2 linked regions of the Azospirillum brasilense genome follow. The protein of the gene in region 1 interacts with the protein of each later gene in a pairwise test. Links are inferred from orthologs where the notes say so. Each region holds a gene or a part of one and is shown on either strand. Other genes may lie near its edges.

What was found.
Region 2: the proteins of D3869_RS04215 (region 1) and D3869_RS06550 interact in binary tests that used the Escherichia coli proteins (3 or more experiments, as listed by UniProt). The link is inferred for Azospirillum brasilense from one-to-one orthologs.

The regions. Positions count from the first base shown.
Region 1 is NZ_CP032345.1:845,789-852,592, forward strand. The notes cover bases 1,544-5,300. They hold D3869_RS04215 (Rne/Rng family ribonuclease), read left to right. Parts: upstream 1,544-1,938; coding sequence 1,939-5,100; downstream 5,101-5,300. Other genes in these bases: greB (transcription elongation factor GreB), read left to right, coding at 5,185-5,300. Outside these bases: D3869_RS04210 (N-acetylmuramoyl-L-alanine amidase), read right to left, coding at 49-1,356; more of greB, read left to right, coding at 5,301-5,748; D3869_RS04225 (HAD family hydrolase), read right to left, coding at 5,761-6,372; D3869_RS04230 (DsbA family protein), read right to left, coding at 6,393-6,804. UniProt on the Escherichia coli protein: Endoribonuclease that plays a central role in RNA processing and decay. Required for the maturation of 5S and 16S rRNAs and the majority of tRNAs. Also involved in the degradation of most mRNAs.
Region 2 is NZ_CP032345.1:1,335,204-1,341,151, reverse strand. The notes cover bases 1,701-4,601. They hold D3869_RS06550 (DEAD/DEAH box helicase), read left to right. Parts: upstream 1,701-2,330; coding sequence 2,331-3,872; downstream 3,873-4,601. Other genes in these bases: D3869_RS06545 (cobalamin biosynthesis protein CobD/CbiB), read right to left, coding at 4,141-4,601; mscL (large conductance mechanosensitive channel protein MscL), read left to right, coding at 1,701-2,077. Outside these bases: preprotein translocase subunit SecA, read left to right, coding at 1-1,495; more of mscL, read left to right, coding at 1,631-1,700; more of D3869_RS06545, read right to left, coding at 4,602-5,148; D3869_RS06540 (ankyrin repeat domain-containing protein), read right to left, coding at 5,156-5,719; D3869_RS33005 (hypothetical protein), read left to right, coding at 5,824-5,948. UniProt on the Escherichia coli protein: DEAD-box RNA helicase involved in the assembly of the 50S ribosomal subunit at low temperature. Exhibits RNA-stimulated ATP hydrolysis and RNA unwinding activity. Acts before DeaD.

The sequences.
Region 1 (6,804 bases):
GCACTGGGCAGCGGTGCCCGGCGCGGCCGATTTCGGTTCAACCGAGCCTCAGCTCTTCTGCGCCCCGGTCAGCCATTTGAAATAGGCGTCGATGGTGCGGACCATGCCGCGGCCGAGCTTTTCGCGGTGGGCCGACTTGCTCAGCAGGCTGACGTCCTGGGGACTCGACAAGTAGCCCATTTCGACCAGCGCGGACGGCATGTCCGGCGCGGTCAGCACGGCGAAGCCGGCCTGACGGTGCGGCTTGTTGGGGATCAGCTTGACCTCGCGGCCGAGGTGCTCCAGCGCCATGTTGGCGAAGCGCTTGGAGTGGTTCATCGTGTCGCGCTGGGCGAGGTCGATCAGGATCGAGGCCACCAGATCATTCTCGGAGGACAGGTCCATGCCGGCCAGCGCGTCGGCCCGGTTCTCCTTGGCGGCCAGCATCTCCGCCTCGCGGTCGGACGCCCGGTCGGACAGGGTGTAGATGGACAGGCCGCGCATGTTGGCGGAGCCGATGCTGTCGGCGTGCAGAGACAGGAACAGGTCGGCGTTGGCCTCCCGCGCGATGGCGACGCGGTCGCGCAGGCGGATGAACACGTCCTTGTCGCGGGTCAGCCGCACCCGGTAGCGGCCGGACCCTTCCAACTGGCGCTTCAGCTCCCGCGCCATCGCCAGCGTGATGTCCTTCTCATAGACCCCGCCGACGCCGACCGCGCCGGGATCGACGCCGCCATGGCCGGGATCGACGACGATCATCGGCTTTTCCGGCACCGGCGCCGCCCGCGGCGGGACCGGGGGCGGAAGGGCCGCGGCGACCGGCACGATGGGGTCCTTCTTCGCCGGCGGGCGGACCGCGTCGCGGCTCACCGACGCGGTGGCCGCAGTGGCCGTGGTCGCGGCGACCGGGGCGGCGGCGGCGAACTGCGCCGGGGTGGTGCGGGCGATGTCGAGGACGAAGCGCGGCTTGAAGCCGTCGCGCGGCGGGATGAGGTAGGACTCGACCACCCGCGCCGGGCCGTCGGTCTCCACCACCAGGCGGGAGGCGCCGCCGTCGCGCCCTTCGAAGCGGTAGCGGGCGACCACGCCCTTGCCCGCCATCACCGTGTTGCCGCCCGGCCAGCTCACCTCCGGCAGATCGACGACGACGCGGTAGGGCGAGCCGTGCACCGACACGGTGAAGGGAACCGAGTCGGTGAGTTCCAGAACCAGCCGCGTCTTGTCGGGATGCAGGCCGAGCCGCGCGTTCAGGACGGACACCCGCTCCTGCACCGGCGGCGGGAAGGGCAGCGCCGCGGTGGTCTGGGCCTGCGCCGGGGCGCACGGCAGAACGGCCGCCCCCAGAAGGGCGCCCAGCGCAGCGACAATCGCGAGCAATCGGGGCATCCGTTCCACCAGAAACCACAAACCGGCAAAGCCAGCGCTCAGCTATAGCGCAGCGAAATCAAGGCGCTCAACGCTGGTGTCCGGGGGCGTGGCGGAATTGTCGGCGAGGGTGCCGTTCATGCAACACCGCCCCCGCCGGCCCCGGCCCGGGGAAATGCCGCCGAACCGGATGCGACGGACCGCAACTTTCGCCGAATTCCACGTTGTGCATGGTTTCGTGCTTGTCTATGGTAGCTCTGCGACATACCGCGACCCACCAGCCCACTCTTCCGAGAGGTTTCTCTCCGGGGTGACTGTGGGCGTCGCCCGCGGACCCCCACGGCCGAAATTTACATCATCGGGCGCGGTCCGGGGCGTGACGCTTCTGGGTTGCCGGTGGATTGGGACGAAACCTCGAAGCTGGTGCCGGCCGCAAGGCCGTAACCCGGAGGCCGAAGCCCGACCCGTCCTGGCTGCTTCGTCAGCGCCGTTCGACGGGTTAGGGGCCGGTTCCGCAGGCTTCGCTCACAACGATGACGCGCCCTGGCGGCTTGTCCGTCGCGCGGGCGGCCTGGGGCGTCATGGGGATCTTGTATGGCCAAGCGCATGCTGGTGGACGCCACGCACCCGGAGGAAACCCGGGTCGCCGTGGTCAATGGGAACAGACTCGAAGATCTCGACTTCGAAATCGCCACCCGGAAGCAACTCAAGGGCAACATCTACCTTGCCAAGGTGACCCGGGTCGAGCCGTCGCTCCAGGCGGCCTTCGTGGAATATGGCGGGAACCGCCACGGCTTCCTGGCCTTCTCGGAAATCCACCCCGACTATTACCGCATCCCGATCGCCGACCGCGAGGCCCTGCTGGCCGAGGAGCGCCGGCTTGAGGAGCAGGCCGAGGCCCGCGCCGAGGCCGCCGCCGACGGCGCCGTGATGGCCGAGCCGATCCGCCCGGATGTCGTGGTCGAGGAAAACTCCCCGATGCCCGGCTCCTACGCCGAGGCCGAGGGCGACGGGTTCGAGGGCGATGTCCCGGCCTTCGCCACGGACGCCGGTTCGGACGGTGGTTCGGACGAGGCCGCGGATTCGGACGAGGCTCCGGAAGGCGCCGCCCCGGCCGAGAGCCCGGACGTCATCGGCGGGGACGAGGTCGAAGAGGCCCACCGCCGCCGCGCCCGCCCGCTGCGCAGCTACAAGATCCAGGAAGTCATCAAGCGCCGGCAGGTCATGCTGGTCCAGGTGACCAAGGAGGAGCGCGGCAACAAGGGCGCGGCGCTGACCACCTACCTGTCGCTGCCGGGCCGCTACTGCGTGCTGATGCCCAACACGGGCCGCGGCGGCGGGATCTCCCGCAAGATCACCAACCCCGCCGACCGCAAGCGCCTGAAGGAGATCCTGTCCGATCTCGACATTCCGGAAGGCATGGCGGTCATCCTGCGCACCGCGGGGCTGGAACGCTCCAAGCAGGAAATCAAGCGCGACCTCGAATATCTGCTGCGCCTGTGGGACGACATCCGCGTCCAGACGCTGAAGTCGTCCGCGCCCTGCCTCATCTATGAGGAGGCGAACCTCATCAAGCGCTCGATCCGCGATCTCTACACCGACGACATCGACGAGATCTGGGTGGAGGGCAGCGCCGGCTTCAACACCGCGCGCGACTTCATGCGCATGATGATGCCGAGCCACAGCAAGCGCGTCATGCAGTACCAGGACGACACGATCCCGCTGTTCCACCGCTATCAGGTGGAAACGCAGATCGACGCGATCCACAGCCCGGTCGTGCAACTCCGCTCCGGCGGCTACATCGTCATCAACCCGACCGAGGCGCTGGTTTCCATCGACGTCAACTCGGGCAAGTCGACGCGCGAGCGCAACATCGAGGAAACGGCCTACAAGACCAACCTCGAAGCCGCCGACGAGGTGGCGCGCCAGCTCCGCCTGCGCGACCTCGCGGGCCTCATCGTGATCGATTTCATCGACATGGAGGAGCCCCGCAACAACGCCGCGGTGGAGCGCCGTCTGAAGGAGGCGATGAAGAACGACCGGGCGCGCATCCAGCTCGGCCGCATCTCCGCCTTTGGACTGCTGGAACTGTCGCGCCAGCGCCTGCGCCCGTCGCTGCTGGAAACCAACTTCGAGCGCTGCCCGCACTGCTCCGGCACCGGCGTCATCCGCTCGGTGGAATCCGCCTCGCTGCACGTGCTGCGCGCCATCGAGGAGGAGGGCATCCGCAAGCGGTCGTCGGAGATCACCGTCTTCGTGCCGACCCGCATCGCGCTCTACATCCTCAACCAGAAGCGCGGCGAGCTGACCAAGATCGAGGACCGCTACCGGTTCCGCGTCATGGTCCAGGCCGACGACACGCTGATCGCTCCGGACCTGCGGCTTGAGCGCGTGAAGGCCCGCACGCCGGAGGACGACGTGCCGCTGGTCAGCGCCGAGCGCGTCCTGGCCGAGACCGACCGCATCCTGGCCGCCGAGGCCGAGGAGGCCGAGGAGGAGGCGCCCGTCGTCGAGGCCGCCGAGGTCGCCGGGGCCGAGGTCACGGAACGCGCCGACGCCGCCGGGGAGAGCGAGGGCGACCGCCGCCGCCGCCGCCGCCGCCGCCGTGGCCGCGGGCGTGACCGCGAGGATGGCCGCGCGCCGTTCGGCGAGTCCGCCGACGCGTCCGACGAGGCGACCGAGGGCGAGGAAGTCGAAGCGGAGGCCGCCGACGCCGACGAGACGGCGGTCGACGAGGAAGCGATCGAGCGCGCCCAGATCGAGGCGCCGGAGTTCGTCATCAACGACGTCGATGTCGGCCCCGCCCACATCGAGGACGACGAGGACGAGGAGGCCGATCTGGCCGCGTCCGAGGCGGAGGACGGCGCCGATGCCTTCGAGGCCAACGGCGACGGGAATGGCGAGCGCAAGAAGCGCCGCCGCGGCAAGCGCGGTGGTCGCCGGCGGTCCCGCCAGCGCGAGGGCCTGGAGGCCGGCGAGGGTCTGCCCGCCGCCGAATCGGAAGATGGCGCCGAGGGCGAGGCGGAAGCCGAGTCCTTCCCGACCGCCGTCGAGGCCGGCCGCGCCGTCAACCCGCCGGAACTGCCGGCGGACATGGAACCGGTCGAGTTCGACTGGGTCCTGACCAGCGCGGTGGCCGCCGAGGCCGCCCCGGAGACCACGGCGGACACCGCCGCGGAGGTTCCGGCCGCCGAGGAAGCCGCCCCGGTGGCGGAGGAGGCTCCGGCCCGCAAGCCGCGCCGTGGCCGCGCCAAGGCGACCGCCGCGGAGGCTGCCGAGGCCGTGACGGCGGAGCCGGAAGCGGCCCCCGCCAAGCCGAAGCGCGCCGCGAAGGGCGCCAAGGCTGCTCCCAAGGCGGCCGCCCCCAAGGCTGCCGCTCCGGAGGAAGCCGCCCCGCCGGCCAAGCCGTCGCGCAGCCGCAAGGCGAAGACCGCGACCGCCGAGGCCGCCCCTGCCCCGGCGCCGGTTGCGGCCCCGGTCGCCGAGGAGCCGAAGAAGCGTCCGGCGCGCAAGCGCAAGACCGCGGCGGACGCTCCCGCCGAGGCGGCACCCGCTCCGGCCCCGGTTGCGGCCCCCGTCGCCGAGGAGCCGAAGAAGCGTCCGGCGCGCAAGCGCAAGACCGCGGCGGATGCGCCGACCGAAGCGGCGCCCGCTCCGGCGGTCAGCGAGACGGTTCCGGCCGCGCCGGCACCCGAGCCCGCCAGCGCAAACGCCGCTCCGGAGGCCAAGCCGCGCCGGGGTTGGTGGAGCCGCTAAGCGCGCGCTTCATCGCCGTAAAGACTGGAAAAGGCGCCTCGCGGCGCCTTTTCCTTTTCCTGAGAACCGCGAAGGGTCCCGACCATGAGCAAGGCCTTCACCCGGGAGAACGACTCCGCCGGCGACGACGACGAGGCCGACGATCCCAAACCCTTGCCCAAGGGCGTGAAGAACTACATGACGCCCGAAGGCTTCCAGCGCATGCAGGAGGAACTGCGTTCGCTGCTGCGCGTCGAGCGCCCAAAGGTGGTCGAGGTGGTGTCCTGGGCGGCCGGCAACGGCGACCGCTCGGAAAACGGCGACTACATCTACGGCAAGAAGCGCCTGCGCGAGATCGACCGGCGCATCCGCTTCCTGACCAAGCGGCTGGAATCGGCGGAGGTGGTTGACCCCACGCTCCAGAAGAACCGCGACCGCGTGTTCTTCGGCGCCACCGTCACCTACGCGCGGGAGGACGGCACGGAGAACACCATCACCATCGTCGGCGCCGACGAGGTGGACATGGACCGTGCCCATGTGAGCTGGATTTCGCCCATCGCCCGCGCCCTGCTGAAGGCGCAGGAGGGCGACGTGGTGGACCTGCGCACCCCCGCCGGGCTGGAGCAGATCGAGGTCGTCGCCATCCGCTATCCGGGCGACGAAGCATAAAGAACGCTGGGGCTACAGCAGCCCCAGCTCCTCCAGTTCGGCGCGCAGGCTGGCGGCGCCGGAGAAACGGTGCGCCGTCATGCCGAGGATGCGGGCGGCCTCGACATTGGCCGGGCTGTCGTCGATGAAATAGCAGTCCGCCGCCGACAAGCCGTAGCGGTCGAGCAGGAGCTGGAAGATCGCCGGGTCCGGCTTCACCAGCCTCTCGTCGCCGGACACGATGATCCCGTCGAAGAGGTTTAGGAAATCGAAGCGCTGGCGGGTCAGCGCCAGCTTGTCCGACGAGAAGTTGGTGATGGAGTAGAGCGGCGTCCCGCGCTGCTTCAGTTCCATCAGGATCTCCGGCGTTCCGGCCATGGGGCCGGGCACCATCTCCTCCCACCGCTCGTGATAGGCGCGGATCAGCTCGCGGCAGTCGGGAAACTCGGCGGTCAGAAGGGCGACCGCCTCGTCCCACGGGCGGCCGCGGTCCTGCTCCAGGTTCCAGGCGGGGGTGCAGATGGTGTCGAGGAAGTCCTCCATCAGGTCCTCGTACCCATCGAACAGCTCGCGGTAGAGATGCCGCGGGTCCCATTCGATGAGCACCTGGCCGATGTCGAAGACGACGGTGGTCGGCTTGGTCATCGTCAATTCCCGTCCCAGCCTCAGCCCTTGCGGGCCGCCGCGACGAGGTCCTTCATCTGGTCCAGCTTGATGGCGCCGGGGACCAGCTCGTCGCCGATGACGAAGGCCGGGGTGCCGCGGATGCCCAGCTCCTCGGCCAGCGCCTGGTTGGCGGCGATGACCTTCAGCACCTCGGGGCTGTTCATGTCCTTCTTCAGCTTGTCGGTGTCCAGCCCGACCGACTTGGCCAGCCGCTGGATCACGTCGTCGTCGAGCTGGCCGCGGTGGGCCATCAGGGCGTTGTGGAATTCCAGATACTTGCCCTGCCCGCGCGACGCCAGGGCCGCCTTGGCCGCGGTCAGCGAGGCCGGGCTGAGGATCGGGAACTCCTTGAAGACGAAGCGCAGCTTGCCGTCGTCCTTGATCAGGCGCTCGGTGTCGGCCTGCACGGCC
Region 2 (5,948 bases), 490 kb from region 1 along the record:
GGAGAAGTACGACGCGATCATCGACCTGATCGAGGACGCGCGCAAGCGCCAGCAGCCGGTTCTGGTCGGCACCACCTCCATCGAGAAGTCGGAGTTGATCGCCGAGCTGCTGAAGAAGCGCGGCATCCCGCACAACGTGCTGAACGCCCGCCACCACGAGCAGGAAGCCTACATCGTCGCCCAGGCGGGCCGTCCGGGCGCCGTCACGGTCGCCACCAACATGGCCGGCCGCGGCACCGACATCCAGCTCGGCGGCAACGTCGAGATGCGCATCCAGATGGAGCTGGCGAACCTGCCCGACGGGCCGGAGCGCGACGCCAAGATCAAGCAGATCGAGGCCGAGGTGGCCGAGGCGCGCGAGCTGGTCAAGCAGGCCGGCGGCCTCTATGTCGTCGGCACGGAGCGGCACGAGAGCCGCCGCATCGACAACCAGCTGCGCGGCCGGTCGGGCCGCCAGGGCGATCCGGGTGCCTCCAAGTTCTTCCTGTCGCTGGACGACGACCTGATGCGCATCTTCGGGTCGGAGCGCATGGACGGCATGCTCCAGCGCCTCGGCCTGAAGGAGGGGGAGGCGATCATCCACCCCTGGATCAACAAGGCGCTGGAAAAGGCCCAGACCAAGGTCGAGGCCCACCACTTCGAGGTCCGCAAGAACCTGCTCAAGTTCGACAACGTCATGAACGACCAGCGCAAGGTCGTCTATGAGCAGCGCCGCGAGATCATGGACACGGAGGACATCGCCGAGACCGTCCTGGAGATGCGCCATCAGGTCATCGCCAACATGGTCAACAAGGCGATCCCGCCGAACTCCTACTCCGAGGCCTGGGACATCGCCGGCCTGCACGAGGAGGTGAACCGCCTCCTGGGCATGGACCTGCCGGTGGCCGACTGGGCCAAGGAGGAGGGCATCGCCGAGCCGGAGATCGAGGAGCGCGTCCGCGAGGCGGCCGACCGCAAATACGCGGAGAAGGTGGAGACCTACGGCGCCGACACGATGCGCCATGTGGAGAAGAGCCTGCTCCTGCAGATCCTCGACCAGGAATGGAAGGATCACCTGCTTCAGCTCGACCATCTCCGCCAGGGCATTTCCCTGCGCGCCTACGCCCAGAAGGACCCGCTGAACGAGTACAAGCGGGAAGCCTTCGAGCTGTTCGAGACCATGCTGACGACCCTGCGCGAGCAGGTGACCGCCGTGCTGATGCATGTCGAGATCCGCATCGCCCCGCAGCCGGAGGAGCTGTACGCCCGTCCGCCGCAGGAGATGCACGAGGGCCGCGACGATCCGGCGCTGGCCATGGCGGAAGCGGGAGCCGGGGCCGCCCAGGGCTATCCGCCGGCCGACGCGCCGCTGCCCGCCGGCATGGTCCGTCGCGAGGCCGCCGCCTCGGTGGTGCCGGGCGCCGACCCCAACGCCTGGGCGAACACGCCGCGCAACGCGCCCTGCCCCTGCGGCTCGGGCCAGAAGTACAAGCACTGCCACGGCAAGGTGGCGTAAGCACCGTCGGGAAGAACGCCGCCGGGGACGTTTCGGAGGGGGCTGGGCCGCAGGGTCCGGCCCCTTTCCTTTTGCGGCCCGGGAAACTTCGGCTGGGCTGTGGCGTTCTTCCGGTCAACAAGCGGGAGCGCAGCCATGTTGCAGGAATTCAAGACCTTCATCAGCCGCGGCAACGTCGTGGAGCTGGCCGTCGGCATCATCATCGGCGCGGCCTTCACCGGCATCGTCAACTCGCTGGTCAAGGACATGCTGATGCCGCCCATCGGCTGGATCATGGGCGGGATCGACTTCTCCAACTATTTCCTGAACCTGTCCGGCGGCCATTACGAGAGCCTCGCCGCGGCGGAGGCGGCGGGGGCGGCGACCATCAACTATGGCCGCTTTATCAACGCGCTCATCAACTTCTTCATCGTGGCGGGGGCGCTGTTCCTCATCGTGCGGCAGGTCAACCGCCTGCATTTCCTCCAGGATTCCAAGCCGAAGGCGCCGCCCCGCCAGGAGGTTCTGCTGGAGGAGATCCGGGATGCGCTGCGCGCACGGCAGGCACCCGCCGCCGGGGACACGACACGACCGGGGGCGTGAAAGAATCTTCTTGGATTGTGCAGCGCAACCCATTATGTAAGGCGTCTTGATCGCTGGAGGCTCGCGCGTCTCTTGAGCGAGACGCGCTTTGATATTGCGGGACGGCCTTCCTTGGGACCCGGTCGCCCGTTGCTTCGGACAGACGCCTCTCCCTCTTCCGACCTCCTCCCGGCGAAAACGCCGGCGTTCCACCGCTCACCATCCTGGTGCGGCGGCCGTGCGCCGTCTTGGTCCTGAGGAAAGGTTACCCTACTTGTCGTCCATCGAAATGACCGCCGCCGACGCCCTCGTTGTCGAGACCGCCGTCGCCGAGACTTCTGTCGTCGAGACCGCCGTCACCGAGGTTGCCGCCGCCGACGCGACCGTGACCGACACCACCGACACCGTTACCCCCAACGCCTTCGCCGGGCTGGGCGTCCACCCGCTCGTCGTGAAGGCGCTTGAGGCGTTCGACTACAACACCCCGACCCCGGTCCAGGCCGAGGCGATCCCGCCGGCCCTGGAAGGCCGCGACATCCTGGCGACCGCCGAGACGGGCACCGGCAAGACCGCCGCCTTCATGCTGCCGGCGCTGACCCGCACCGTCGACCTGCCGCGCCTCGGCGTGGCCGCTCCGCGCGTGCTGGTTCTGGCCCCGACCCGCGAGCTGGCCAAGCAGGTCACCGACGCCGCCCGCAAGTACGCCAAGTTCATGAAGTACAACATCGTGGACGTGGTCGGCGGCATGCCCTACCGCGACCAGCTCCGCCTGCTGTCGCGCGCGGTGGATGTGATGGTGGCCACGCCGGGCCGCCTGCTCGACCATGTGTCGCGCAACCGCATCGATCTCAGCGCCGTCGAGGTGCTGATCCTGGACGAGGCGGACCGCATGCTGGACATGGGCTTCCTGGACGATGTGGAGACCATCGCCAAGTGCTGCCCGGACAACCGCCAGACGCTGCTGTTCACCGCCACGCTGGACCGCCGCATGGCCCAGCTCGCCGGCAACCTGCTGCGCAACCCGGTGCGCGTCGCCGTGGAAAGCGCCACCACCTCGGTGAACGTCGAGCAGCGCCTGCACCATGCCGACGACATGGACCATAAGCGCCGCCTGCTGAAGCACTTCGCGGACCTGCCCGAGGTCGGCAAGGCGATCATCTTCGCCGCCACCAAGCGCGACGCCGATGCGCTGGCCGAGGAGCTGAGCGACGCCGGCCACGCCGCCGCCGCCCTGCACGGCGACATGGACCAGTTCAAGCGCAACCGCACGCTCCAGCGCCTGCGCACCGGTCAGGTCCGCCTGCTGGTGGCGACCGACGTGGCGGCGCGCGGCATCGACGTGCGCGACATCACCCACGTCATCAACTTCGACCTGCCGCGCTCGGCGGAGGACTATGTCCACCGCATCGGCCGCACGGGCCGTGCGGGCGCCTCGGGCGTGGCGATCTCCTTCGCCGCCCGCGCCGACCGCGATGCCCTGTTCCGCATCGAGCGCTACACCGGCACCCGCCTCGACATCCACGTCGTTCCGGGCCTGGAGCCGCAGCGTCCGTTCCAGACCGGCGGCGGCGGCCGTCCGGCGGGTCGTTCGGGTGGCCGTCCGGGTGGCGGCAACGGCGGCGGCTACAACAAGAAGCCGTGGGTGCGCAACGCCAACGGTGGTGGCGAGTCTGCCGGCAATTCGGGCCGTCCGCAGGGCCGTCCGGCGAACCGCAACGAGCATGGCCGCAGCGACCATGCCCGCAACGAGCACGGCGGTCACGCCCGCCGCGACTCCCAGGGCGGCAAGCCGGCGCACCGGGCGTCCAAGTGGTAACAGCGGTTCGCCGCTGACATGAAAAAGGCGCGGTCCCTCGGGATCGCGCCTTTTTTCTTGGGCGGGTCGCGGCGTGGCGGGCAAGACTTCACACGGATTTCACGGATCGACGCGCGGATTTCACGGATTTTTTTAAATAATATATATCGGAAGCCAGCTTTTCTTGCGTGAGGCAACAGGGATGGAGTGGACAAATAAATAAAAATCCGTGTAATCCGTGAAATCGTCCGTGCAATCCGTGTGAAGTCTTGTCCCCCGCACCCGCGCTTTATAGCCCCGCGATCCCCCACAGCAGTAGCGCCACCAGCAGCGCCAGGATCAACCCGGCCACGGCGTAGACCGCCAGCGCCCGCCCGATGTCGGCGGCGGTGGCGCGGGCGCGGCCGTCGCCGATCCAGGCTTCGGTGATGACCACGCCGCCGTCGCGGTGCGGCCCGCCCAGCGCCAGACCCAGCGCGCCGGCCATGGCCGCGGTCGGCCAGCCCATGTTGAGGGAGGCCGCCTTGCCGCCGTCCCGCATCATCGTGCGGAAGGCGCCGCCGGCCTTCGCCCCGGCAAAGGGCGCGGCCAGCGCCAGCAGAACCGCCGCCAGCCGCGCCGGGATGGCGTTCAGCGCGTCGTCCAGCCGCGCCGCGGTCTGGCCGAAACGCTCGTGCCGGACGCCGGCGTGGCCCAGCGCGGTGTCGGCGCCGTCCACCACCGCCCAGACCAGAAGGCCGGGAACCCCCAGCAGGGCGTAGCCGAAGACCGGGGCCACCAGCTTGCGGGCGAAGCCCTTGGCGGCGGCCTCGATGGCGGCGCGGGCGATGCCGTGCTCGTCCAGGCTGAAGGCGTGGCGGCGGGTGAGGGGGGCGACGGCCTCCCGCGCCGGGACGACACCGCCCTTGTCCAGGGCGCGGCGCACCGCGCGCACCCGCGCCCAGGCGCTCCGTCCGCGCAGGGTGGCGAGGATCACCGCCAGCTCCAGCAGCCAGCCGCGGCTCTGCGCGCCGATCCGCTCGACGATCAGGCCGACGGCGACGGCGGCCAGAACGAGCGCCAGAACGACCAGCGCGCCGCGCAGCAGGCGGGCGGTCTTGCCGCGCTCCACCCGGTTCAGCCGCCGGTCGGCCCAGGCGCAGACGCGTTGCGCCAGCGCCGCCGGGTCGGGCAGGACGCGCCCGATCCGGTCGCCGGCTGCGGCGTCGATGGCAAGGGCCAGCAGCAGCAGGAACAGCGGCCCCGGACCGTTCAGGGGGGCGGCGCCGAGAATGGCGGTGAGCGGGGCGTCGCCCATAGCGGCCTCAGCGCGCTCCGGCCTGGCGCAGCAGGTTCGCCACGCGGGCGTTGCGGCTGTCCTGCGCCCAGCTCAGCGTCGTGCGGCCCGTGAAGTCGGTGCGGTCGGCCTGCGCCCCGGCCTTCAGCAGCCGCTCCACCAGATCGACGCGGCCGAAGCGCGCCGCGGTCATCAGCGGGGTGACCCCCTGGCGGTTGTCCTGGTCGACCTTGGCGCCCTTGGCCAGCAGGAGGTCCACCACCTCCGGCGCGTCGGCCTCCACCGCGTAGTGCAGCGGGGTGTTGCCGGCCTTGTCGGCGCGGTTGGGGTTGGCCCCGCCGTCCAGCAGCAGCCGCACCAGCTCCGGATGGCCGTTGCCGATGGCCACCAGCAGGACGGGCCGTCCGCTGGCGTCGACCTGATTCGGGTTCTCCCCCTTCAGCAGCAGCAGCCGCAGCGCGCTGGCGTCGTTGGACGTCACCGCCTTGACCATGGAGGGGCCTTCCAGGAGGTTGATCTGGGCCAGGGCCGGCGCGGCGACGGGGGCGGTCAGGCCGAGGGCCAGCAGGCTGAGCATCAGCAACCGTTTCATGGCGCGTCCTTTTGTGCGATCCGTGTGTGATCCGTCTTTCGGCCGGGGATACTATCCAGTTTGGCCCGGTTTGGCGACGGCGACCCGCTGCAATGGAGCCGCCCATGGTCCGCAACCCGCTCGCCCGCAACCCGCTCGCCTGCCACGCCGCCCTGTTCCTGGCGGTGAAGGCCGCGCTGATCGCGCTGGGCCTGTGGTGGTTCCTCGGCACCATGCCGGAGCCGCGGGG